4 regions of the Mesorhizobium japonicum MAFF 303099 genome follow, and region 2 is predicted to be linked to each of the others. Evidence: riboswitches for the same ligand, from Rfam matches in the RefSeq annotation. Region 2 holds a riboswitch; each other region holds the start of a gene.
The links. A riboswitch is a leader RNA that binds a small molecule or an ion and turns the genes downstream of it on or off. The one in region 2 is predicted to bind cobalamin.
Positions count from the first base shown of each region.

Region 1: it holds a riboswitch for cobalamin, as region 2 does, so the genes downstream of both, MAFF_RS06645 (DUF1636 family protein) here and MAFF_RS33435 (DUF1636 family protein) in region 2, are expected to answer to the same signal.
Region 3: it holds a riboswitch for cobalamin, as region 2 does, so the genes downstream of both, MAFF_RS20905 (aromatic ring-hydroxylating oxygenase subunit alpha) here and MAFF_RS33435 (DUF1636 family protein) in region 2, are expected to answer to the same signal.
Region 4: it holds a riboswitch for cobalamin, as region 2 does, so the genes downstream of both, metE (5-methyltetrahydropteroyltriglutamate--homocysteine S-methyltransferase) here and MAFF_RS33435 (DUF1636 family protein) in region 2, are expected to answer to the same signal.

Region 1 covers NC_002678.2:1,146,031-1,151,715, reverse strand. The annotation lists gene cobN (cobaltochelatase subunit CobN) at 1-863, opposite strand, end outside; gene cobW (cobalamin biosynthesis protein CobW) at 882-1,919, opposite strand; gene MAFF_RS06645 (DUF1636 family protein) at 1,922-2,350, opposite strand; cobalamin riboswitch at 2,390-2,594, opposite strand; gene MAFF_RS06640 (winged helix-turn-helix domain-containing protein) at 2,624-3,823, opposite strand; gene MAFF_RS06635 (NADH-quinone oxidoreductase subunit A) at 4,157-4,522, shown strand; gene MAFF_RS06630 (NuoB/complex I 20 kDa subunit family protein) at 4,513-5,094, shown strand; gene MAFF_RS06625 (NADH-quinone oxidoreductase subunit C) at 5,099-5,685, shown strand, end outside.
Region 2 covers NC_002678.2:6,747,185-6,752,869, forward strand. The annotation lists gene MAFF_RS33420 (PAN domain-containing protein) at 1-766, shown strand, start outside; gene MAFF_RS33425 (hypothetical protein) at 842-1,342, opposite strand; partial or broken gene MAFF_RS33430 (transposase) at 1,402-1,816, shown strand; cobalamin riboswitch at 1,944-2,149, shown strand; gene MAFF_RS33435 (DUF1636 family protein) at 2,172-2,639, shown strand; gene MAFF_RS33440 (ABC transporter ATP-binding protein) at 2,636-3,424, shown strand; gene MAFF_RS33445 (ABC transporter substrate-binding protein) at 3,472-4,419, shown strand; gene MAFF_RS33450 (FecCD family ABC transporter permease) at 4,419-5,468, shown strand; gene MAFF_RS33455 (MarR family winged helix-turn-helix transcriptional regulator) at 5,611-5,685, shown strand, end outside.
Region 3 covers NC_002678.2:4,040,614-4,046,298, reverse strand. The annotation lists gene MAFF_RS20925 (ABC transporter ATP-binding protein) at 1-326, shown strand, start outside; gene MAFF_RS20920 (DUF680 domain-containing protein) at 410-661, opposite strand; gene MAFF_RS20915 (DUF680 domain-containing protein) at 729-932, opposite strand; gene MAFF_RS20910 (DUF680 domain-containing protein) at 1,005-1,208, opposite strand; cobalamin riboswitch at 1,703-1,903, shown strand; gene MAFF_RS20905 (aromatic ring-hydroxylating oxygenase subunit alpha) at 2,018-3,265, shown strand; gene MAFF_RS20900 (hybrid-cluster NAD(P)-dependent oxidoreductase) at 3,286-4,383, shown strand; gene MAFF_RS20895 (alpha-ketoglutarate-dependent dioxygenase AlkB family protein) at 4,470-5,111, opposite strand; gene arfB (alternative ribosome rescue aminoacyl-tRNA hydrolase ArfB) at 5,203-5,640, opposite strand.
Region 4 covers NC_002678.2:4,953,326-4,959,010, forward strand. The annotation lists gene MAFF_RS25040 (DUF982 domain-containing protein) at 1-126, shown strand, start outside; gene MAFF_RS25045 (DUF982 domain-containing protein) at 403-651, shown strand; gene metE (5-methyltetrahydropteroyltriglutamate--homocysteine S-methyltransferase) at 1,372-3,702, opposite strand; cobalamin riboswitch at 3,819-4,018, opposite strand; partial or broken gene MAFF_RS25055 (cytochrome P450) at 4,293-4,547, opposite strand; gene MAFF_RS25060 (cytochrome P450 family protein) at 4,553-5,685, opposite strand, start outside.

The sequences.
Region 1 (5,685 bases), 1.4 Mb from region 2:
ACGATGACCTGGAAGACCGGCACGCCGGCGCGGTCGAACAGGGTTTCGACGCCCGGTTCAGCACCGGAGGCGAAGGCGGTGGCGGTGATGATGGCGGCGGGTCTGAGCGTGGCGAGGGCGGTTTCCGCGAAGGCCAGGGATGTCGGGTCTTTGAGGCTGGAGACGAAGATGGGGACAGGCGTCATGCCGCGCTGCCGCAGCGCGTCGAAAAGGACGTCGATGGGCGCGACGTCGGCGGCCAGCAGCATCGAGCGGTAGAAGAGAATGGGCGCGACCTTTCCCTCCCTCTCGAGGGGGAGGGGGACGACGCCGCGGCCTGGCTGGTAGTAGCCGGCCTTTGGCACCGCCACCGGCTCAACAACGGCCGCGTCCTGCCCAGCCAGCCTGGCCAGCCTCTGCACCAGCGCGCCCATATTGGCCGGGCCGCCCTCGCGGAAATAGCCGAGCAGCGCGTCCAATTCCTGGCGCGGCAGCGTCGAGGCTTCGATCAGGCGCAAATCCTCGTCGTGGCTCTCGCCCGGCAACAGCGCCAGCTGGATGCCGCGCTCTCGGGCGGTCGAGGCCAGCTGGTCGCAGCCATAGCGCCACCAGTCGTAGCCGCCGAGGATGCGCACCAGGATGATCTTGGCGCGGCGCGCGACGCTGTCGACCCAGAGGTCGACGGACATGGGATGGCGCAGGTCGCGGAGCGCCGCCAGCCGCATCGAGGGCAGGCGGCTGGCATCCGCTTTCCAGGCGGCCGCCAGTCCGGCGAGGTCGCTGTCGGTGAAGGACAAGGCCACGATATCCGCCGGCGTCTGCCGCAGATCGACCGGCTCGGCGAGGTCGTCGAGCGAGGCGGAGGTCGTGGTGAGGATATGCATCGCGGCCCGTGTCTGAAATCAGCCGGCGAGTATACGCTCGATTGCCGGGCGGTTCAGCCCCTTGAGGCCGATCACGACCAGGCGCGAACGGCGGTCGTCTTCGGCCGTCCAGGCACGGTCATAGTAATGATTGACGCGCGGGCCGACGGCCTGCAGCAAAAGCCGCATCGGCTTGCCGCCGACCTCGACGAAGCCTTTCACGCGCAGCACGTTTTCCTGTTCGGCGGCGGCGGCGACGCGTTGTGCCAGCTCGTCCGGATTGGCGATCGACGGGATGTCGACGATGAAGGTGTCGAAGTCGTCATGTTCGTGGTCGAAGGCGCCGTCATGATGGGATTTGCGGTTCTCGATATCGTCCTCGACCGCGAGACCGAGCCCGAGCAGCACCGAGGGGTCCACCTTGCCATGCGAGGTCGACACGATCTTCACGGCGCGGGCGGAGTGTTCGCCAATGATGGCGTTGGCGCGGGCCGAACCGGCGGCATCCATCAGGTCGCTCTTCGACAGGATGATCAGGTCAGCGCAGGCGATCTGGTCCTCGAACAGTTCCTCGACCGGGTCGTCATGGTCGAGGCTGTCATCACCGGCACGCTGCGCCTGCAGGGCGTCCATGTCGTTGGCGACGCGGCCTTCGGCCAGCGCTGGGCCATCGACCACGGCGATGACGCCGTCGACGGTCACGCGGCTCTTCACCGTTGGCCATTGAAAGGCCTGGACCAGCGGCTTGGGCAGGGCCAGGCCCGAGGTTTCGATCAGGATGTGGTCGACCTTCGGGTTGAGCGACAGGATCTGGTCGAGCGCCGGCACGAAATCGTCGGCCACGGTGCAGCAGATGCAGCCATTGGCCAGTTCGACGATGTTTTCCTCCGGGCAGGTGTCGATGCCGCAGCCCTTCAAGATCTCGCCGTCGATGCCGATGTCGCCGAACTCGTTGACGATGATGGCAATGCGCTTGCCGCCGGCGTTTTCCAGGAGATGGCGGACCAGCGTCGTCTTGCCGGCGCCGAGGAAGCCGGTGACGACAGTGCAGGGGACGCGGGTGACGGAAGCGCTCATGATCAATCCTTCAACAGGTCGAGGGGAGGAATGCGGGCCACGAGGCCGCGCTTGAGGGAATCGGGCCGGCCGCGCCACGGAATGAGGCCGTCCGTCGAAGTGGCGAAGAGTTTGGCGCCGGTGACGAGGTCGGTGCCGCTGGTCGCGGTCAGGTCGCCGAAGACGTAGCTCCAGCAGCCATCGCGCAGGATCGCGGCACTCAGGCGGCGCTTGCAATTGCCTAGGCACTCGACCGTGCGGATGCGGATGTTCTCATCCACTGCGGCCTGGCGCGTGTCTTCGGCCAAAAGTTCGCCGGCGCGGGGATGGGCATCCGAGCCGGTCTCGTCGCGGCACGAGGCGCAGACGATGACCGTGACGCCGGCCAAGGCTTCGCCGTCGGCGGACGCATTGTCCGCTGTGCCAGCCGAAAAACTGCCGTTCTGGTCCAAAAGCCGGGCTCCTTGCCCGGAAACCCGCCGGGCGATCGGATTCTTTTGTCGCAGACGGCAGGTCTCCTGGCTCGCGGGTCATCGCCTTGGGTGCCGCCTTCCCGGGAACGTCCCAGTGGCTTTCGGCCTTGGCTCTTCGCTTACAGTTGCGGGGACAGCCGCGGATTTGAGATCGAAATCCCGCACCGCATTCCCTCTTAGCCCCTGCCGTTGCGGGCAAGGGACCGTCTGGAGCGGATTTAGGCTCTTGGAGGCAGTGGTGTCAACGCGCGGCTACGACATGGCGATGTCGGCGAGCGCCGGACCCAGATCGCCGGCGGGCGTCACTTCGATGCGTTCAAGGCCAAGCCAGCCCTGCATCTGCTGCAGTTCCTCGAAGAGTTGCGCGGCGGTTTCAGGTGGCGCGCCGGGTTCGGCGTAGGCGGCGTGGACGCGCAGGACGCTGGCTGGCCGGTCTGCCTTGAGGTCGACACGCGCGACGATCCTATCGCCGAGGAGGAAGGGCAGGACGTAATAGCCGTATTGGCGCTTTTCGGCGGGCGTGTAGATCTCGATGCGGTAGTGGAAATCGAACAGCCGCTCCGAGCGCGAGCGCTCGAAGACGACCGGGTCGAACGGTGCCAGCAAGGCGCGGGCCCCGATTTTCCGGGGCAGGCGGGCGTCCTTATGGAGATAAGCCAGCTTGTCCCAGCCTTCGACACGCACTGGCACGAGCTCGCCCAACTCGACCAGTTCCTCCAGCCGGCCTTTCATGTCGGCCGGCGACAGCCGAAAATAGTCGCGCAAATCGCCTGATGTCGCCACGCCGTGGGCACGAGCCGAGATGCGCAGCAATTCGCGGTGCGCGTCCTCGGCCGCCGGCACCGGCAGATCGAGGATCGCCTGCGGCAGCACGCGCTCGGGCAAATCATAGAAGCGCTCGAAGCCGCGGCGGTGTGCCGTGGTGATGCGCCCGGCCCAGAACAGCCATTCGAAGGCATGCTTGGCATGGCTCCAGCCCCACCAGCCGCCCGAACCTTTCTGGCCTTCCAGCGCCGAAGCCGCGATCGGGCCGCGCGCGACGACCTCGCGGTAGATCTCTTCTATATAGGCGGCATGCTCGCGGCCCCATTTGGCCAGGCCCAGATACATCTCGTCGCCGTGCTCGGCGCGCTGCATGCGCCAACGCATCAGCGGGTAGGTCTCGACCGGCAGGAAGGACGCCTCGTGCGCCCAGTATTCGAAGACCATGCGCTTGCGCGTCACGGCGGCATTGTCGAGCAAGGCCAGGGGATAGGGGCCAAGGCGGGAATAAAGCGGCATATAATGCGCGCGCACCACCGCGCTGACGGAATCGATCTGCAGCAGGCCGGTGCGGGAGAGCACGCGGGCGAAGTGGCGGCGGTCGGGTGTGCCATTTGGGCGGGGATCGAGAAACCCCTGTGCGGCGAGCGCGATGCGCCGAGCCATCGCAAGCGAGATTTTTTCCTTCATGCAGGCATCACTCTGAGGTGCTTCGACTGTGGGTCTGACGGGTGATTCCGGTCCATGCTAGCAGGGTTTTGGCCGCAACCCTGTCAGGAGAGAAAAGTGGAGTAAAAATAGAAGGAAATCAAACAGGAGCGGATCGGACCAGTTTCTCCGGATATGCCGTCCAGGTCGGCGTTTTGAACAAGGTTTGACTTGCTTCGCTGGAAGTGCTGCGCTAACCCTCGCCGCGTTGCAGCATAGGCCCCTTAAAACGGTTCAGCGGTTAATCTGTCACGCTTCCGCAATAAGGTCCGGTGCTGTAATCAAAGTGGATTGGCGCCAACGGAAAGCCGCTGCATGAACGCACTTCTCAGTTCGTACCTGCCCATCGTCCTGTTCATCGGCGTGGCGCTGGTCGTCGGCCTGGCGCTGCTGGCCGCACCGTTCCTTGTGGCCTATCGCAATCCCGATCCCGAAAAGCTTTCCGCGTACGAGTGCGGTTTCAACTCGTTCGACGATGCCCGCATGAAATTCGACATCCGCTTCTACCTGGTGTCGATCCTGTTCATCATCTTCGATCTGGAAGTGGCCTTCCTGTTTCCCTGGGCCGTGTCCTTCTCGAAGATCGGCATGCTCGGCTTCTGGTCGATGATGGTGTTTTTGGCAGTGCTGACCATCGGCTTTGCCTATGAATGGAAAAAAGGAGCGCTGGAATGGGATTGAACGACAGTTCAGGCACCCTCGTCGCGCCGAAGCCGAAGGGCATCATCGATCCCAACACCGGCAGGCCGGTGGGGGAGGATGATCCCTTCTTCCTCGAAATCAACAATGAGCTCGCCGACAAGGGGTTCCTGGTCACCTCGACCGAGGCGCTGATCACCTGGGCGCGCAGCGGCTCGCTGATGTTCATGACCTTCGGTCTGGCATGCTGCGCCGTCGAGATGATCCACACCTCGATGCCGCGCTATGACTCGGAGCGCTTCGGTGTCGCGCCGCGCGCATCGCCGCGCCAGTCCGACATCATGATCGTCGCCGGCACGCTGACCAACAAGATGGCGCCGGCGCTGCGCAAGGTCTACGACCAGATGCCGGAGCCGCGCTACGTCATCTCGATGGGCTCCTGCGCCAATGGCGGCGGCTACTACCACTATTCCTACTCGGTGGTGCGCGGCTGCGACCGCATCGTGCCGGTCGACATCTATGTGCCCGGCTGCCCGCCGAGCGCCGAAGCTTTGCTCTACGGCATTCTTCTCCTGCAGAAGAAAATCCGCCGCACCGGCACGATCGAACGGTAAATCCATGGCCGCATCCCTTAGCGAACTGTCGACCTATCTCGGCGAAAGGCTGATTGGTCGCGTCAACGACGCTGATATCGCCTATGGCGAGCTCACCATGCATGTCGAGCCGCGCAACCTCATCGAAGTCGTGACCTTCCTGCGCGACGATCAGCGCTGCCAGTTCATCTCGATCATCGATGTCTGCGGTGCTGACTATCCGTCGCGGCCCAAGCGCTTCGACGTCGTCTATCACCTGCTTTCGCCGAAGCAGAATGTGCGCATCCGGCTCAAGGTGCAGGCCGACGAGGAGACGATGGTGCCGTCGATCACCGGTGTATTCCCGGGGGCCGACTGGTTCGAGCGCGAGACCTACGATCTCTATGGCGTGCTGTTCTCCGGCCATCCCGATCTGCGCCGCCTTTTGACCGACTACGGTTTCGAAGGCCATCCGCTGCGCAAGGATTTCCCGCTGACCGGTTTTGTCGAAGTGCGTTACGACGACGAAGCCAAGCGCGTCATCTACGAGCCGGTCGAGCTCAAGCAGGAATTCCGCAATTTCGATTTTCTCTCGCCATGGGAAGGGACGGATTACGTTCTGCCTGGCGATGA
Region 2 (5,685 bases):
GGACGAAAAAGACAGCTCGTGGGACACTGCGTGGTGCTATTCGCGTCGGATGGTCCAGGGCGTCGACGTAAACGTTCAACTGGCTAACAGGCTGGGTCCAGAAACACAGCCTGTCTCACCCATATCTGCGCCCGAGACTTTGGCACAGGTCGGCTTAACAGATGCTACGGCAATTCAGCTGGCAACGAATTGTGCGTGGCTCGATGGTCGTACTTTTGCAGCCGCGGATTTTGCCGCCGATCCTCGTCGACAAATGGGTGGCGTATCCCCGCAACCCCCGATAATGACTGCACCGACCGATCCTGACACCGGCTTTGTAGTCGTATCTGGATGGGACGCGATTGGAAACGATCTGCCCAACATGCCTATTCGAGGCGTCACTGCCGAGCAGTGCCAGAACGCTTGCGACCACGATTTTACGTGCTTGGCGGTTACATACAACACCAAATACCAAGCCTGCTTCATGAAAGGCGATGCTTCCGTTCTTGTGAAGAGCGAAGAATCTGTGATGGCGGCCAAGAAGGTTGTCGAAAGCAATCTGCACTACTCGAACCTAGTATTCGCAAAGAACACCGAGGTTTCCGGCGTACCTTATTGGACGGGACAACTCAGGTATCCAGACTGCATCTTACAATGCGCGAATGAAAAATCGTGTATGGGTTTCAATTTCCGCAGCAAAGAAATGTCGTGCACGCTGTTCAACAGCGTCGCTCAATCATCCGACAACGTAGCTGTGGCCTCAGGAATCAAGAGCGTCGGGAACTAGGCCGTATACCCATAAGCGATCGACGTCTGAGAATGGTAAGAGGCGTCCGTCCAACGGCCTCACCACAGGAGGTCATCAAAACGCTTTGCCGCTCCCGCTGCGATGCGATGTGGTGCCATCGATCAAGCATGAGAAGTCCGGCTGCAACTCAACCATGATGTTGGATACGGCAGGGGCGGCGCTGCTGGGTTCCTTCTCCGCATAGGTGGCCATAATATAGACGCCGCGAGGATGCTCAGCGTTTAGCCTTGCGGTGAGATGCCAGTGTGGCCTGAGCGCGTAAAGCTTCCTGAGCAACGAAAGGAGCATGGCATCAGAGTAGGAGCCGGCCAGGATTTCGGTGGCCATCAATCTCAATTCTCCCGGATTGTCGTTCTCTTTCTCGATGACCCAACCTCGTCCACCGTGGGGCTGGCCAATGATCGCTTCGAGTGCAGGGATGTGAACACGGCGGAGCTTCTGCCTGTTGTTGCAGCGTATGTAGATGCTCCATAAGATTTCGTAGTCACCTGTCCAAGGCTCCGTGCGCTCCGGCATGCCTGGGTAGAACAACTGGGGCATATCTTCGCTCATCATCGACCTTTCATGTCCGCCTTCCACGGTGCGGTCAAGCCTGCGCCAGTTTGTGATTCAGACTGCCCACGAACCAATACGACCTAACCGACTTCGAATGGCGCGCGATCCAGCCGCATCTGCCCAACAAGCCGCGAGGCGTGCCGCGCGTGGATGATCGGCGGGTTCTCAATGGCATCTTCTGGGGATTGCGCTCCGGTGCGCGCCGACAAGGGCTGTCATGCCAACGCCTTGCGCAATGCCGCCACCGAGCGAAGGGCTTGGGCCAACATCCCTCCCAAGGCCAACCGCAAGGACCCGATCTGCTTCAGCGCCTTCCTCTACAAGGCACGCAACCTCGTCGAGCGCTTCTTCAACAAGGCCAAGCAGTTCCGCCGGATCGCAACCCGATACGACAAACTGGCGGAAAACTACCTCGCTGCCCTCAAACTCGTCTCAGTCCGCATCTGGCTACGCGATAATGAGTCTACGTCCTAGCCGGGGGCGTGTGCGCAACACCAAGCTTGACATCGTCGCGAAACATCACTTCAAACGTAATGTTATTACATATTGTGTGGAGTGCAGCGACATCGCAAAAACTCGTTGCGATGCGATCGATGGAAATCTACGGTGGGTGCGTGATGGTCCCCGCGCCGAAAGGCAAGGGGTGAAAAGGGAACACGGTGAGACCTCAAAAGGTCGAGACCGTGGCTGCCCCCGCAACTGTAAGCGGAGAGCAAGATCCGACATGCCACTGGCCGGCAAGGCTGGGAAGGCAGGATTGCGCTGAGACCCGCGAGCCAGGAGACCTGCCATCACTGAGTTGACCGGACGGGGTGTGCCGGGAGGAGACGTGGACGTCGGTCTTGTCGGCCGGCTCGCCAGCATCCTTCCGTCGCCAGTTTTGGAAAGTGACGGAAAGTTGGACGGCGCCATCGATCATCGCATCATCGTATGCACGCTTTGCCGCGACGTCCCGACCGGCATCAGGTCGGGTGAGAGCCTGTGTGCGGATTTGCGTTCCCGGCTCTCGGCCTGCCATGAACCCGCCGTGGCGCATGGCTTCACGGTCGAAGGCGTCGAATGCATGGCGGGCTGTGCGCGGCCGCTGACCGTGGCCTTCCAGGCGCCAGGCAAGGCTTCCTATCTCTTCGGTTCCATCGACGCCGAGGCCGACGCCGGCGATCTCGTGCGATTTGCCGGGCTTTACGCCTCGCTCGCCGACGGCTGGTGCAATTCCGGACAGCGTCCGCCGCGACTGGCCGGCAAGACGCTGGCCCGCATTCCCGGGCCGGGCAAGCTTGCGGGCGACAGCCGATGACAACGCCACTCCTCGAAGCTCGCGACCTCCGCGCCATGGCGAATGGCCGGGATCTGGTCCACGCCGTCAGCCTGTCGGTGGCCACAGGCGATCGTCTTGCCATCATCGGCCCCAATGGCGCCGGCAAGACCACGCTGCTGCGCATGCTGTCGGGCATGCTCAGGCCAAGTGCGGGCGAGGTGAAGCTTGGTGGGCGCCGCCTGGACAGGATCTCGACCGCCGAGCGCGCCTTGCACATCGCCGTCGTCGGCCAGACCGACCAGCCGGACCCACGGCTGGCGGTGATCGACTATGTCGAGCTCGGCCGCGTCCCACATGCTGGACTGAGGCGCAGGAGCGAGGAGCGCGACATCGTCGTCGACGCGTTGCGCCGGACCGGCCTGTTGGCGCTGCTTGGCCGCAGCATCGGCTCGCTGTCGGGCGGTGAACGCCAGCGCGCCCAGCTGGCGCGCGCCATCGCGCAGCAACCGAAAGTCCTGTTCCTCGACGAGCCGACCAACCATCTCGATCCGCGCGCCCGTGGCGAGCTGCTCGAACTCGTGGCCGGCTTCGGCATGACGGTGATCGCGGTGCTGCACGATCTGGCTCTGGTGGCGCCCTTCGCCACCAGGGTCGCGGTGATGAGCGAAGCGCGGCTGCATGCGCTGGCCGCGCCGCGCGAAGCGCTGACGCAACAGCTGATCCGCGAGATTTTCGGCGTCGACGTGTTTCGCCTTCGCCATCCGACCGAAGACCGGGAACTCACGGTTTTCGATGTGCCGAACCGCGCCGCGCCGCCATCCTGATCGAACCCATCCCCCGTCCGACACCGTTCAGCCAAGGAGCAAAATCCGTGAAACGTCTCGCCCTGTCGCTCGTCTTCTCGCTGCTGGCCTCGACAGCCTTCGCCTTCCCGGTCACGGTCGACAGCTGCGGCAAGCCGCTGACTTTCGATGCACCGCCCAAGCGCGCCGTCATCCATGATCTCAACATGGCCGAGATGGCCTTCGCGCTGAAGCTGCAGCCGTCGATCGTCGGCCTGACCGGCATCACCGGATGGTACAAGGTCGGCCCCGAATTCAAGGCCGAGCAGGGTTCCATCCCGGAACTGGCGCCCAAATACCCGACGCTCGAGAACCTCGTCGCCGTCGAGCCCGATTTCTTCTTCGCCGGCTGGTACTATGGCATGAAGCCCGGCGGCGACGTGACGCCCGACACGCTCGCCCCGCACGGCATCAAGACACTGGTGCTGACCGAAAGCTGCGTCCATCTCGACAAGAACCGCCCGGCCGCTTCCATGGACCTGCTCTATGGCGACGTCGAAAAGCTGGGCAAGATCTTCGGCAAGGAGGCGGACGCGGAGAAGCTCGTCTCCGGCTGGAAGGCGCAATTGGCAGACATCACGACGAAAGTCGGCGACCGCAAGGGGACGCGGGTGTTCCTTTATGACTCAGGCGAGGACAAGCCGTTCACAGCCGGAAAATTCGCCATTCCGAACGCCATGATCACCGCGGCCGGCGGCGACAACATCATGGCAGACATGGACACCAGCTGGGGCAACACGGACTGGGAAACCGTGGCGTCGCGCAATCCGCAATTCCTCATCCTGCTCGATTACCAGGATGGCGGCGGCTACAAGAAACTGCTCGATTTCTTGAAGGCCCACCCGGCCATGAAGGAGACGGACGCGGTCAAGAATGAGCGCTTCGTGGCCCTACGCTATGCCGAACTGACGCCCGGGCCGGCAAACATCGAGGCGATCGCCAAGATCGCCAGGGCGATGCATCCGGAAGCGTTCTGATGCTCCTTGCCCCCGGGCATAAATCCGGTGCGCTTTCCCGGCACAAGGCATTCGCGCTGGCGATGGTGGCGGGCACGGTGGCGGTCGTCGCCCTCGTGCTGCTGTCGATCGCCTATGGTTCGACGCTGATCCCGCTGACCGAGGTCATCGCCTCGCTTGGCCATGCCGTCGGGTTGAACGAGCACCAGGTGTCGGGTCCGGTCGGCAAGATCGTCGTCGATCTGCGGCTGCCGCGCACGATCCTGGCGGTCTGTGTCGGTGGCGGCCTCGGCATCACCGGCGCCTTGCTGCAGACGGTGACCCGCAACGATCTTGCCGATCCCTTCCTGTTCGGTCTGTCGTCGGGGGCGGCCGCCGGAGCTGTTTCCGTCATCACTGTCTTCGGTGACAGTTTTGGCATCTGGACCTTGCCGGTCGCCGCCTTCACCGGCGGCATTCTGGCCGCCTGCATCGTCCTGCTGCTGGTCGCACGGGTGAGGGGGCAGGGGCCGGAACGGCTGATCCTCGCCGGCCTTGCCGTCTCCTTCCTGTTCACGGCTCTGACCAACTATCTGGTCTTTGCCGGCGACCAGCGCGCCGCCCATTCGGTGCTGTTCTGGACGATGGGCGGGCTCGGGCTGGCGCGCTGGGACAATGTCTGGCTGGGCGCCTTGGGCGCCGGCACGATTGCAGCCTACGGGCTGTGGAACCATCGCAGGCTGGACGCCTTCCTGTCCGGTGAGAGTGCCGCCGAGAGCCTCGGCGTGCCGGTGGCGCGGATGCGCAGGACGACGTTTCTCGTCGCCGCCTTTTCGACGGCAATTCTCGTCTCGGTCGCCGGCGTCATCGGCTTTGTCGGGCTGATGATCCCGCATCTGTCACGGCCGCTGGCCGGTCCCTTGCATATGCGCCTGATCGCCAGCTGTGCGCTGTTCGGGGCGGTGCTGTTGCTGGCAAGCGATGTTCTGGCGCGAACGCTGCTGCCGCCGCAGGAGCTGCCGATAGGCATCATCACCAGCTCGCTTGGCGCCTTCTTCGTCGTCACGCTCGTCGTGAGAAACCGGCTGTGAACATGGCGGCTGTCTTCGAGGAGACGAGGGCGTTCACCAATCACTAACCAAGATCGCGTTGCGCGACCGTCATGCACATTTGCCGGCATTTGTTGCAATGAGGCATCTTGAATAGTAAGCACGCTTATTATATATAGCGCTCATGGTTTCTGATGGCATAGACAGACTGGGATTTCTGATCCACGACGTGCAGCGTCTGATGCGCAAGCGTTTCGAG
Region 3 (5,685 bases), 2.7 Mb from region 2:
AGGCGACGGTGCCGATCACGACGCCCGCCTCGGCCAAGGGCGCGGCGGTCAGTTTCGGCGTGCGGCCGGAAGATCTGATGATCGCCAGCGGCGCGGACTATCTGTTCGAGGGAGCGGTCGACTATATCGAGCAGCTCGGCGAGGTTCAGCTGGTCTATGTCGACATCGGCCGCGCCGACCTGCCGCTGGTGACCAAACTGCCGGGCAATGTCGAGGTCAAGCGCGGTTCGACATTGCGGCTGAGCGCCAATGCCGAAGACCTGCATATCTTCGATGCAGACGGACATTCCTTCGCGCTGCAAAGACCGGAAGCAAAAGCGGCCTGAGGCCGCCGGTCCTGCCGCGTCAGGGCGAAAAAAAGCGGCGGGCCAGGCCCGCCGCTCTTTTTTTGGAAAATCAGCTTCGGCTGTTAACGGCCGAAGAGGTTCCGATCGCTGCCCTGAGGGGCGGACTTCTGCACGTCGCCCGACGAATTGAGCAGCTTGTAGACAGGCGAGCCGTTCTCGCGGATCGAACCCGTACGCGAGTTGTCGATCGAAGTTACGGCGGGCGAAGTTACGGCAGGCTGGTTGGCGCCATTGGAGCCAAAATTGTCGCTGCCCGCAAAAGCGCTGCCGGAGATGGCCAGAACGCCGGCGGCGGCAAGGATGATCTTGTTCATGTTAGTCTCCTGAATTTCTGGATTCCACAGGAATGGCCGGCAGAACCGCCATTCCCGAGAAGCGGCATCACCTGCCGAAGAGGTTGCGATCGGCGCCCTGCTGAGCAGGCACCTGCGTGGCCGGAGCCGACTTGTCGACCGAAGCCGTGTAGGAAGTGTCGACCGTAGCGGCCGGCTGGTTGGCACCGTTGGAGCCAAAATTGTCGCTGCCAGCGAAGGCGCTGCCGGAAATGGCCAGGACCGCGGCGCCAGCAAGGATGATCTTTTTCATGTTGTTCTCCTGAATTTGTCAAAGTCGGCCAGAGCGGCGGGCGAAAAGCCCGCCATTGGCCTGGATCCGTTGTTAGTTGTTGCCGAAAAGGTTGCGATCAGCGCCCTGGGCAGGCGTCTGAGCAGCCGGTTCCGACTTCTTGGTCGAAGCGGTGTACGAGCTGTCGACGGCAGCAGTGGCTGCGGGAGCATTCGAACCATAATGATCGCTGCCAGTAGCGAAGGCGCTGCCGGAAATGGCCAGAAGGGCGGCGGCAGTGAGAACAATCTTTTTCATTTTTAGTACTCCAGTATTTTTTCCGTCCGTCTAGCGGCGTGTCTTGGGATTGAAATCGCGTCGTTCGGACCGCCCCGATGTGGGAAAGCCAGATCGCCGTTTCCAATCACGAAGTTGTTCCGTGTGGACCAAGAATCCACCACTTGAAATTGTGCCAAGGGCTTCCATGCCAAACATTTTTCTTATTGATATCAATTTGTTATGCAAAGCCAGCCGCAAGGTCACAGACTGTTTCGGAGGTCCAGCGTTCACACCCTCCTGCACGCACCGTCAACAGAAACGAACCGTTCGGTTCGATTTTAGAACCTGCTAATAGTCACTTTTCGAAACCGTTAGCCTTTTTTGCCCCCGTTCCGGGTCGATTTTGATAACCGGTACAGCTGTCGCGGAGACGATTTTCGTGACAGCTGTCCTTGACCCGATCATCGCGCATGCGTGTCGCGCCACATGGATGCGATGTCGCTTTCATGCCGATGTCGCAAACGCCGTCGTGATTAGATCATGTCATCTCAGGTGCCGCTTCGTGACGACGGGGCGGAGAATTGGGAAGCCGGTCAAAGTCCGGCGCTGCCCCCGCAACGGTGGTGGAGTTCAAGTCGCAACGGGAGACCACTGGGCAAAAGCCTGGGAAGGTGTCGCGACCGTCCGCAAGGACACTCCAGAGCCCGGAAACCAGCCCGAGATTTTTGAACTCGACTGATCGCGGTGGGCGGTCAAGAGGCGGATGGCGCTTGCCCGGCTATCGCCGGGCTACGTCTAATCCTTCCTCAATCACCACCAGTTCAGTCCTTGAAGTATGAGGACAGGACATGGATGCGCGCAACGATATGCTGAGGCTCTTGAATGGCCGCAGAGAGGGCTTCTCGCTCGAGCAGCCCTTCTATACCGATCCCGACTTCTTCAAGCTCGACATGGAGCTGATCTGGTATCGCGACTGGCTGTTCGTCGGCCATGATTGCGAACTGCCCAAGCCCGGCAGCTTCATCACCGTGCAGATCGGCGACTATCCGGTCGTGCTGGTGCGCGATCAGCAGGGCAGGATCAACGCATTCCACAATTCCTGCCGCCATCGCGGCAGCCGTGTCTGCAACACCGACAAGGGCACGGCCGCCAAGCTGGTCTGCCCCTACCACCAGTGGACCTATGAGCTGGATGGAAGGCTGTTGTTTGCCCGCCAGATGGCCGACGGTTTCGACAAGAGCCAGTTCGGCCTGAAGCCGGTCGCCTGCGAAAGCGTTGCCGGCTATATCTTCATCTGCCTGGCCAAGGAACCCGCCGACTTCGCCCCGATGCGGGCGATGATCGAACCTTATCTCAAGCCGCACCGGCTCAGCGAAGCAAAGATCGCCTTCGAGAGCACCATCGTCGAGAAGGGCAACTGGAAGCTCGTCTGGGAAAACAACCGCGAGTGCTACCATTGCGCCGGCAATCACCCTGAACTGTGCAAGACCTTCCCGGAAGCCCCGACGGTGACCGGCGTGCAAGGCGCCGACAGCGATCCGGAGATGCTGGCACACTGGGCCAAATGCGAGGCGGCCGGCCTGCCGAGCAAGTTCCGCATCGACCCGGCGGGGCAATACCGCGCCACCCGCGCGCCGCTGCTGCGCGACGCGGTCAGCTACACGATGACCGGCAAGCGGGCGGTGAAGAAGAACCTGTCCGACAGCGTCTCGGCCGACCGCATCGGCACGTTGATGCACTATCACTATCCGACGACCTGGAACCATATCCTCATCGATCATGCCGTCACCTTCCGCGTGCTGCCGATCAGCGCCACGGAAACCGCGGTGACGACCAAATGGCTGGTGCACAAGGATGCGGTCGAGGGCGTCGACTACGATCTTGCCGAACTCACCCATGTCTGGACCGAGACCAACGACCAGGATCGCCGCATCGTCGAGGAAAACGCCTTCGGCATTCTGTCGCCGGCCTATGAACCCGGTCCCTATTCGGAACTGCATGAGGGCGGCGTGATCCAGTTCGTCGACTGGTATGCCCGCTTCATCGGTCCGCGCCTTGCCGGAGATGGCCGGCCGGCGTTGCGCAGCGTTGCTTGAGAGGTTGAGGGATGAATGCGATGACGGATCTTGGCCTCTATCGCCATCTCGACCAGATGGCGCCCTGGAACGACAGGCTGCAGGTGCTGGAAGTGATCGGCGTCAGCGACGAGGCGCCTGACGTCAAGACCTTCACCTTCCGCTCCGACAACCAGACCTGGTTCCGCTACAAGCCGGGACAGTTCGTGACGCTGGAACTGCCGACGCCGGACGGGCCGCTGATGCGCACCTATACGCTGTCGTCGTCGCCGTCTCGGCCGTTCTCGATCGCGGTGACGGTGAAGGCGCAGGCCGGCAGCATCGGCACGCGCTGGATGTTCGATCACCTGGTGCCCGGTTCGCACGTCAAGGCCTATGGGCCGAGCGGCGACTTTTCGCTGCACAGCCATCCGGCGGCCAAATATCTGTTCATCTCGGCCGGCTCCGGCGTGACGCCGATGATGTCGATGCTGCGCTGGTTGAACGATTGCGCGCCATGGACCGATGTCGGCTTCGTCAACTGCGCGCGGCGCCCGGAAGAGATCATCTTCCGCAAGGAGCTCGAACTGCTCGGCGGCCATATGCCGGGCCTGTCGCTCGGATTCATGATCGAGGAGCGGTCGAGCCGCGAGGGCTGGTACGGCCATATGGGCCGCATCGACGCGATCCGGTTGCCGCTGCTGGCGCCCGATTTCCGCGAACGCGAGATCTTCTGCTGCGGGCCGGACCCTTTCATGCGCGCCGTGCGCGGCATGCTGGAAGCCGCCGGCTTCGACATGACGAAATACCACCAGGAGAGCTTTGCCGCACCCGCGGTGGAGGAAGTTCCGGCGCCGTTCGTGTCGCCCGGTGAAGACGGCGTGACCGTCCCCGTCGAAGCGACACCGATCCGCTTCGCGCTTTCGGTTGTCGATGCCGAATGCGTCGCCGGCCAGACCGTGCTGCAGACGGCGCGCGCCTCCGGGGTGCGGATCCCCGCGGCCTGCGAATTCGGCCTATGCGGGACCTGCAAGGTGAAGAAAGTCTCCGGCGCCGTCGAGATGAGCCACAATGGCGGCATCCTCGACCACGAGATCGATGACGGCTTCATCCTAGCCTGCTGCTCGAAGCCGCTTTCGGCTCTCGAAATCGAGGCGTAGCAGCGTCGGGCGGCCCCTGTACGGCGCGGCCTTGCCAAGCAATTGCGGCTGTTTCCAAGATCCTGGCGGCTCGGTAGGGACGCGCGTCAGGATCGGCTTGTAAGGCATTCTTCGTGCGGCTTCGTCACCCGACGCAGCGTCAGATTGATCCTGCCGCCGTTCTTGAGCAGCGCCGAGGTCGAGGGATAGATGCGGTCGACGCCGTGGAAGGCGAGACGGCCCTCGCCACCAAGCACGACGACATCGCCGCTCTTCAGCCTGAACGATTTCGTGGCGCCGTCGCGCGTCGTCTGGCCGACCCTGAACAGGCAATCGTCACCCAGCGAGACGGAGACGACAGGCGCCGAGAAGTCCGCCTCATCACGGTCCTGGTGCAGACCCATCTTCGCGTCGGCCGTGTAGAAATTGATCAGACAGGCCTCCGGCGGATTCGGATAACCCGACACCTGCCGCCAGAGATCGAGCAGGCTCTCCGGGATCGGCGGCCAAGGCTCTCCGGTCAGCGGATGCGTCGGCTGGTAGCGATAGCCGCGCTCCTTGTCGGTGACCCAGCCGAGCGGGCCGCAATTGGTCATGCGCACGCTCATCTCCTTGCCGGTGCGCGGCATGGCCGGCACGAACAGCGGCGCCTGCTGGACGATGCTTCTCACATCCTCGACCAGCGCGTCCTGGATGGCGCGGGAGAGATAGGCCGGCATGTGGCGAACGCCTTTGGGCAGAACGAGCATGAGGTCGGTTGACAATCCGGTTGCTGCGTTGACCTTGAAGAATGCCACACGGAGGCGCTGACAACGACCCGAAAACGCTCCGGCTGACGGATCAGTCGTCGCCGACGCGGCCGCGCAGCTTCTTGATCGTGCCGCGTCCGGCCTTGCTCTTCAGCCGCCGCTCCACCGCGCCTTTCGAGGGCCTAGTCTTCTTGCGGGGCGGCGGCGGCGGTTCGGCGGCCTTGGCGACAAGCGCCGTGAGCCTCGCCCGGGCGTCCGCCCGGTTCTGCTCCTGGGTGCGGAAGCGCCCGGCCTCGATGACGATGACGCCGTCCTTGGTGGCGCGCTGGCCGGCAAGCTTGATCGTGCGGGCACGCACGCGTTCCGACAGGCCTGCCGCGTTGGCCGCGTCGAAGCGCAGCTGCACGGCGGTCGCCACCTTGTTGACGTTCTGGCCACCGGGGCCCGACGAGCGGATGAAATCCTCGTGCAGGTCGCCGGGATGGATCACGGCTTCGTCCGCGATGATGATGTTGTCGTCGATCGGCATGCCGCAGTCATGGCGCGGCGGCGCGAAAAAGAAAAGGCCCGATCG
Region 4 (5,685 bases), 1.8 Mb from region 2:
CCGGTAAGCACGGCGCGCAATGCCTTTTTCGGCTTTGCGAAGCGGGTCGCCATCTTGGAAGATTCAACCTCCGCGATGCAGTGGATCGCCGCCTGCAGATCGGGCAGTGGAAAAGTGCAGGTGTAGATTTCGACGACGAGTTTGAGACTGGCGCGAGCCGCGTCGAATAGTGCAGTATGCACAGGTTTCACGGTTAGACCACGCGAATGAGAAGCAGTTCCTCACCACCAACTGCAAAACCGCAGATCGCACGCAAGCTGACCATGGCCAGACGCGCCTCATGGCGATGGCTTGCTCGCCAATGGCCAGGCTCAGTGGCGCAGATGCAGCGGTCCCGTTCGGCTGAGTAAAGAAATGCGACCCGGGCTGTTTGCCGCATAGTGGCTGTGGAGAAGGGGAGAGATGACCGGCTTGATCAGATTTGAGAGGCCAGTCGTTGTTCAGCTTAGCCGCCGCAGCTCGGAGCGTATCGTGTTCGACGTCAACGACGCGGCCGCTATCTTGCTCCGGGATCTGCATCATGAGACCGATAAACGCAGAATAGCGATGGACACCTGTCTGCAGGTGTTACGCGGTAAGACCCATCCCCCAGCCGCTCGACGAGCTTTCGTCGCAGCGGCACTCGAAGCACGCATTCTGCGCAGCGATTGAGATTTGGGATGCCGCTCGTGAATTTCGGCCGTCTGCACATCGCTATTGAGCGCGGTCCGAACACCCCTGCCGGCTCCGCCAGGAGCGAGCCAACCCCGCAATTTCCGCGACGGCTTTCCTGGTCCGGCGCCGGATCTTGACCATCAAAACACAAGGGGTCCGCCTGCCAGCTGCGGCCGCTCGGCTTCGCCGTCGCGGTGATCGTGATTGAAGCCAGAGGCAGACAGAGCCATCGAGCGGGAATTGGCCCGGTGCAGATGGCGGAGCGTCGATGCCGCCTCAAAAGTCTAGAAGCGCTGTTTGACCCTTGCCCCAGCTTGGCCCTGCATCCGATCTCCCGCAACACGCTCCGCGGACCGGCGCCGCGTGATCGCTGATGCTTCTCCCGATGGTCGGGACCGGGGGGTTCGGCGACCAAGGTCGGGGAGATGATGGTGATGCTGGATTATCCCAATCCGGAATAATCCGAAACTGGCTGGCGGTGAGCCGTCTCGTTTCTGGCCGGCTCATTTGGGGCCCAAGCCTCCTTCGATCGCCAGCCAACGGCGGCCTCTGGAACAGCTGACTTCGACGCGCCATGACAAGGGCCTCGGCCAGGCCAAGCTTGCCGAGGCGCTTTCGTCACGGGCAGCTCGATTGCCTTGGGCGCGCCGGATAGACTCCCCCAAGGATGCCCGGTGTGTGGCGTTGCCGCTCACCGCCGGCGAGTGGCACCGAGCCCTACGCCGTCTGCGCTTTTTGCCGAATTGCGCGTGCCGCAGCCACCATGTTCACCAGGGCAGGGCGGACCTCCTCCCACCTGCGCGTTTTGAGACCGCAGTCGGGATTCACCCACAGTTGGCCATCCGACAATCGCTTGCGCGCAAGCATGATGAGGTTGGAAATTTCGCCCACTTCCGGGACCCGCGGCGAGTGAATGTCATAGACGCCGGGACCGATCTCGTTCGGATACTTGAAGGTTCGCAGCGTATCGAGCAGTTCCAACTGCGAGCGCGAGGTTTCAATGGAGATCACATCGGCATCCATTGCAGCAATCGCGTCCACGATGTCGCCGAACTCGGAGTAGCACATATGGGTGTGAATCTGGGTCGCATCGCCAACCGCCGTTGAAGCCAGCCGGAAGCATTCGACGGCCCAGTCGAGATAGGCCTGCCAGTCGGCCTCGCGCAGCGGCAAGCCCTCGCGCAGTGCGGCTTCGTCGATCTGGATCATCTTGGCGCCGGCCTTTTCGAGGTCGCTCACTTCATCGCGAATGGCGAGCGCGACTTGGCGGCAGACGGCTGAGCGCGGAAGGTCGTCTCGGACGAAGGACCAGTTGAGGATCGTCACCGGGCCGGTAAGCATGCCCTTCACCGGCTTTGGCGTCAGCGACTGGGCGTATCGCCACCAGTGTAGTGTCATCGGATTTTGTCGCGACACATCGCCAATGATGATCGGGGGTCGCACAAAGCGCGAGCCATAGCTCTGCACCCACCCATGCTGCGTGAAGGCAAAGCCGCGGAGCTGCTCGGCGAAATACTGCACCATATCGTTGCGCTCGAATTCGCCGTGGACCAGCACGTCGAGTCCGATCTCTTCTTGCCAGCGAACGGCGGCTTCTATCTCTTTTTTCAGGAAGGCCTCATAGTCGACGTAACTCAGCTCGCCCTTGGCATGGGCTGCCCGCGCCTTGCGAACCTCGGCTGTTTGCGGGAAGGAGCCGATCGTCGTGGTGGGGAAGGATGGCAAGCCAAACGTGTCGCCCTGAAGCTTGGAGCGCACGTCGAATGCGCTCTTCCGGCGCGTCATGGCGACCTTGATGCTGGCGACCCGACCTTCGACGAGCGGATCATGCACCTTAGCGGATGTCGCGCGAGCGGCGGCAGCCTCAGCCGACGCCTCCAGTTCGGCGGCGACCGCGTCCCGGCCTTCAGCCAGGGCACGGGCGAGCACGACCAGCTCGTCGGTTTTTTGCGCCGCGAAGGCGAGCCACGATTTCACGTCCGCATCGAGGGCCGTCTCCATGTCCAGGTCGATCGGCACATGCAGCATCGAGCAGGACGGGGCGATCTCCACTCGGTCCAGCGGCCAGCCGGCGACGATCGGCTTGATGCGGTCAAGTATGGCAGGCAGGTTCGCGCGCCAGACGTTGCGGCCGTCGATCAGCCCGAGCGAGAGGACAAGGTCCTTCTGCGCAAGCCGGCCGACGGTCTCCAACTGCTCTGGAGCGCGCACGAGATCGACGTGCAGTCCCGCCACGGGCAGAGAAATTGCGGTCTCGAGATTGTCTCCCAGCGATCCGAAATAGATAGCGACCATGATCTTCAACTCCGGTGCTGCTTTTGACAGCCGGCAGTAGGCGAATTGGAGCGCATCCCGTTCGTTGGGAACCAGATCGACCACGAGCGCCGGCTCATCGATCTGCACCCAATCGGCTCCCGCGAGCTTCAGCCTCCGCAGGAGCTCCTCGTAGACGGGCAGCAGCCGTGGCAGGAGCGCGATAGGGTTGAAACCTTCCTCAGGTGACTTCGCCAACTTGAGAAAGGTAACCGGTCCAAGCAGGACCGGGCGCGTGTGGATGCCGAGCGCCTTGGCCTCGAGGAAATGATCGACCGGTTTCGCCGACGAGAGGGCAAAGCTCTGATCGTCGGTAAGTTCCGGCACAATGTAGTGATAGTTGGTGTCGAACCATTTGGTCATTTCCATCGCGGCAAGGCCATGCCCGTTGGCCGCATGCTCGTCACCGGCATGTCCGCAATCAGCGGCCTGATCTTGGTTGCCGCGCGCCATTGCGAAATAGGTATCGAGTGGGACCTCGCCGTCAGTCCAAGTGTATCGTGCCGGCACGGCGCCGACCATGGCGACGGTGTCGAGCACATGGTCATAAAGCGAGAAATCGTTGGACGGGATTTTCGACACGCCGCGATCGTGCTGCTCCCTCCAGCTGGCGGCGCGTAGCGCCTTCGCCGTCGCGAGCAGGTCGGCAGCGGGAGATTTTCCGGACCAGTAGCTTTCAAGCGCGAATTTGAGTTCCCGCCGTCGACCGATACGCGGCACGCCGAGCGTTGCCACTGGAATTTGTTGAGAGACAGTCATGCCATACCCCGATGGTTGGGGCGTGGGGACAAGGAACGCGCGAGCAGGCGGCACGAAGCCAGGCTACCGCGGCCACCGAGACACCCCGCCCGTGGACGTTGTTCGTCGTGGCAGGTCTCCTGGCTCGCGGGTCAAAGCCTCTGCCCGTCTTCCCGAGGCCGTTCGCCTCAGTGACACCAATGGGCTTGGCTCGCCGCTAACAGTTGCGGGGGCAGCGCCGGCATCGCACCGGCTTCCCTCTTAGCTCCGCTACGGCAGTGCCGCGCGGAGAACCACGACATGCGCACAATCACAGCAGCTTCGCTTCTTGTCAATACATATAACGAGATGTTTATGTGATGATGCGAATAATGCCCTTGCGCTGATCGGTCTCTTTCGCCCAAAGCCGCTTACGATGCCGCCTCTTATCAGTGCAGGCTCGGAGAGATCCTTGTCCCCATCGGCGACGCCGGATCAGATCGAGGTCGCCGGGCTCAAAGGGCGTAAAGTCGGGCCAGGTCGTCACGGTCAGCCGGGAATCCCGGTACTTGTTCCCGCTCGGCTTCGCTCAGCGTCCTTGCGCACTCGCCCATCAGCACGCTGATAACCATGTCCGGAAGCGGAAAGGAGAGGTGGCGCCTCAGGTCGGCGGACTGGGGCTGGGCCGCCAGCGTCTCGAACAACTGCGCGGCGATCGCCTCGACCTGCTGCGCGAGCAGCTTCACCCTGCGATTGCTGAAGGCCGGCGCCACGATCGAGCGTAACCGGGCATGCTCGCCCCCCTCGTGCGAGACCAGCCACCCCGGCGAACCGAGAATCACCGAATCCGGGGTGAATGCCGCACTCTCTAAGCGACGGAAGGGCGGAAGCTGACCGGCAGGCGCTGCGGGCAGCGAATGACGTAAGACGGCATGTAGACGACGTCCTCCGCAGCGATGGTCAGCGCCAGATCCTCCAGCCGCCCGAACAGCGGGGGGAAGGCGCAGCGCAATTCCAGGCGCGCCAGCGCAGCGCCCAGGCAGGAATGCGGCCCCTCGCCGAATGACAAATGCGGGTTGTGCCGCCGGGTGACATCGAACCTGTTGGCGCCGGGACCGAAGGCCTTTTCGTCCCGGTTCGCCGCATGGAACGCCATCAGGACGGCATCGCCGCGGCGGACCAGGCATCCGTCGATCTCCACGTCCTGGGTGGCATAGCGGAACGGCAGATTGGCCGCTGAGGTGCCCCAGCGCAGGATCTCCTCGATCGCCTGTGACCACGGAACTTGGCCGCTGCGCACCAAGTGCAGTTGCTGCGGATGCGTCAGCAATGCCAGCACGCCATTGCCGATGACGCCGGCGGTGGTCACGAAGCCCGCAGAGAGCACCATGAACAGCATGTCGATGAGCTCGGTGTCGGAAACGAGCTCGCCTTTGTCACGCGCGACGATCAGGGCCGAAGCCAGATCATCGCCGAGCTGGCCCCGCTTGAGCGCGATCAGGCGACGGAAGAACTCCGGGATGCGCTGCCGCGTCTGTCGCACCTCTTCGGCTGTGGCGGAGGTGCTGGCCAGGCTGTAGGTGAGCGCGACGATCTCTTCGCGCTGTTCGTCCGGCAAACCGAACAGTTCGGCGATCACGTTGGTGGGCAGCGGAGCGGCGAACTCGCTCATCAGATCGGCACTGCCGCCGCGCTGCGCCATCTCGGCCAGGAGTCGATCGACGCATTGTTCGACCCGTGGCGCCAGCAAGGCGATACGACTGGGCGCGAAGCTGCTGGACAGCAGGCCGCGCAAGCGCCGGTGATCGGCGCCGTGCGCCGTGGTCATGTTGTCCACTTTGCATATCCCGATCAGCGGATGATCCTCGGGAATCTCGCCGTCCTGCAGCGCCCGCCACTGTCGCCAGTCCTTGTTGAAACGCTGGTCGGAAAGCATCTGCCTGAGCGTCTGGTGACGGGCTGCCGCCCAGGTCACCACATCGCCTGGCAGCGACACTCGCG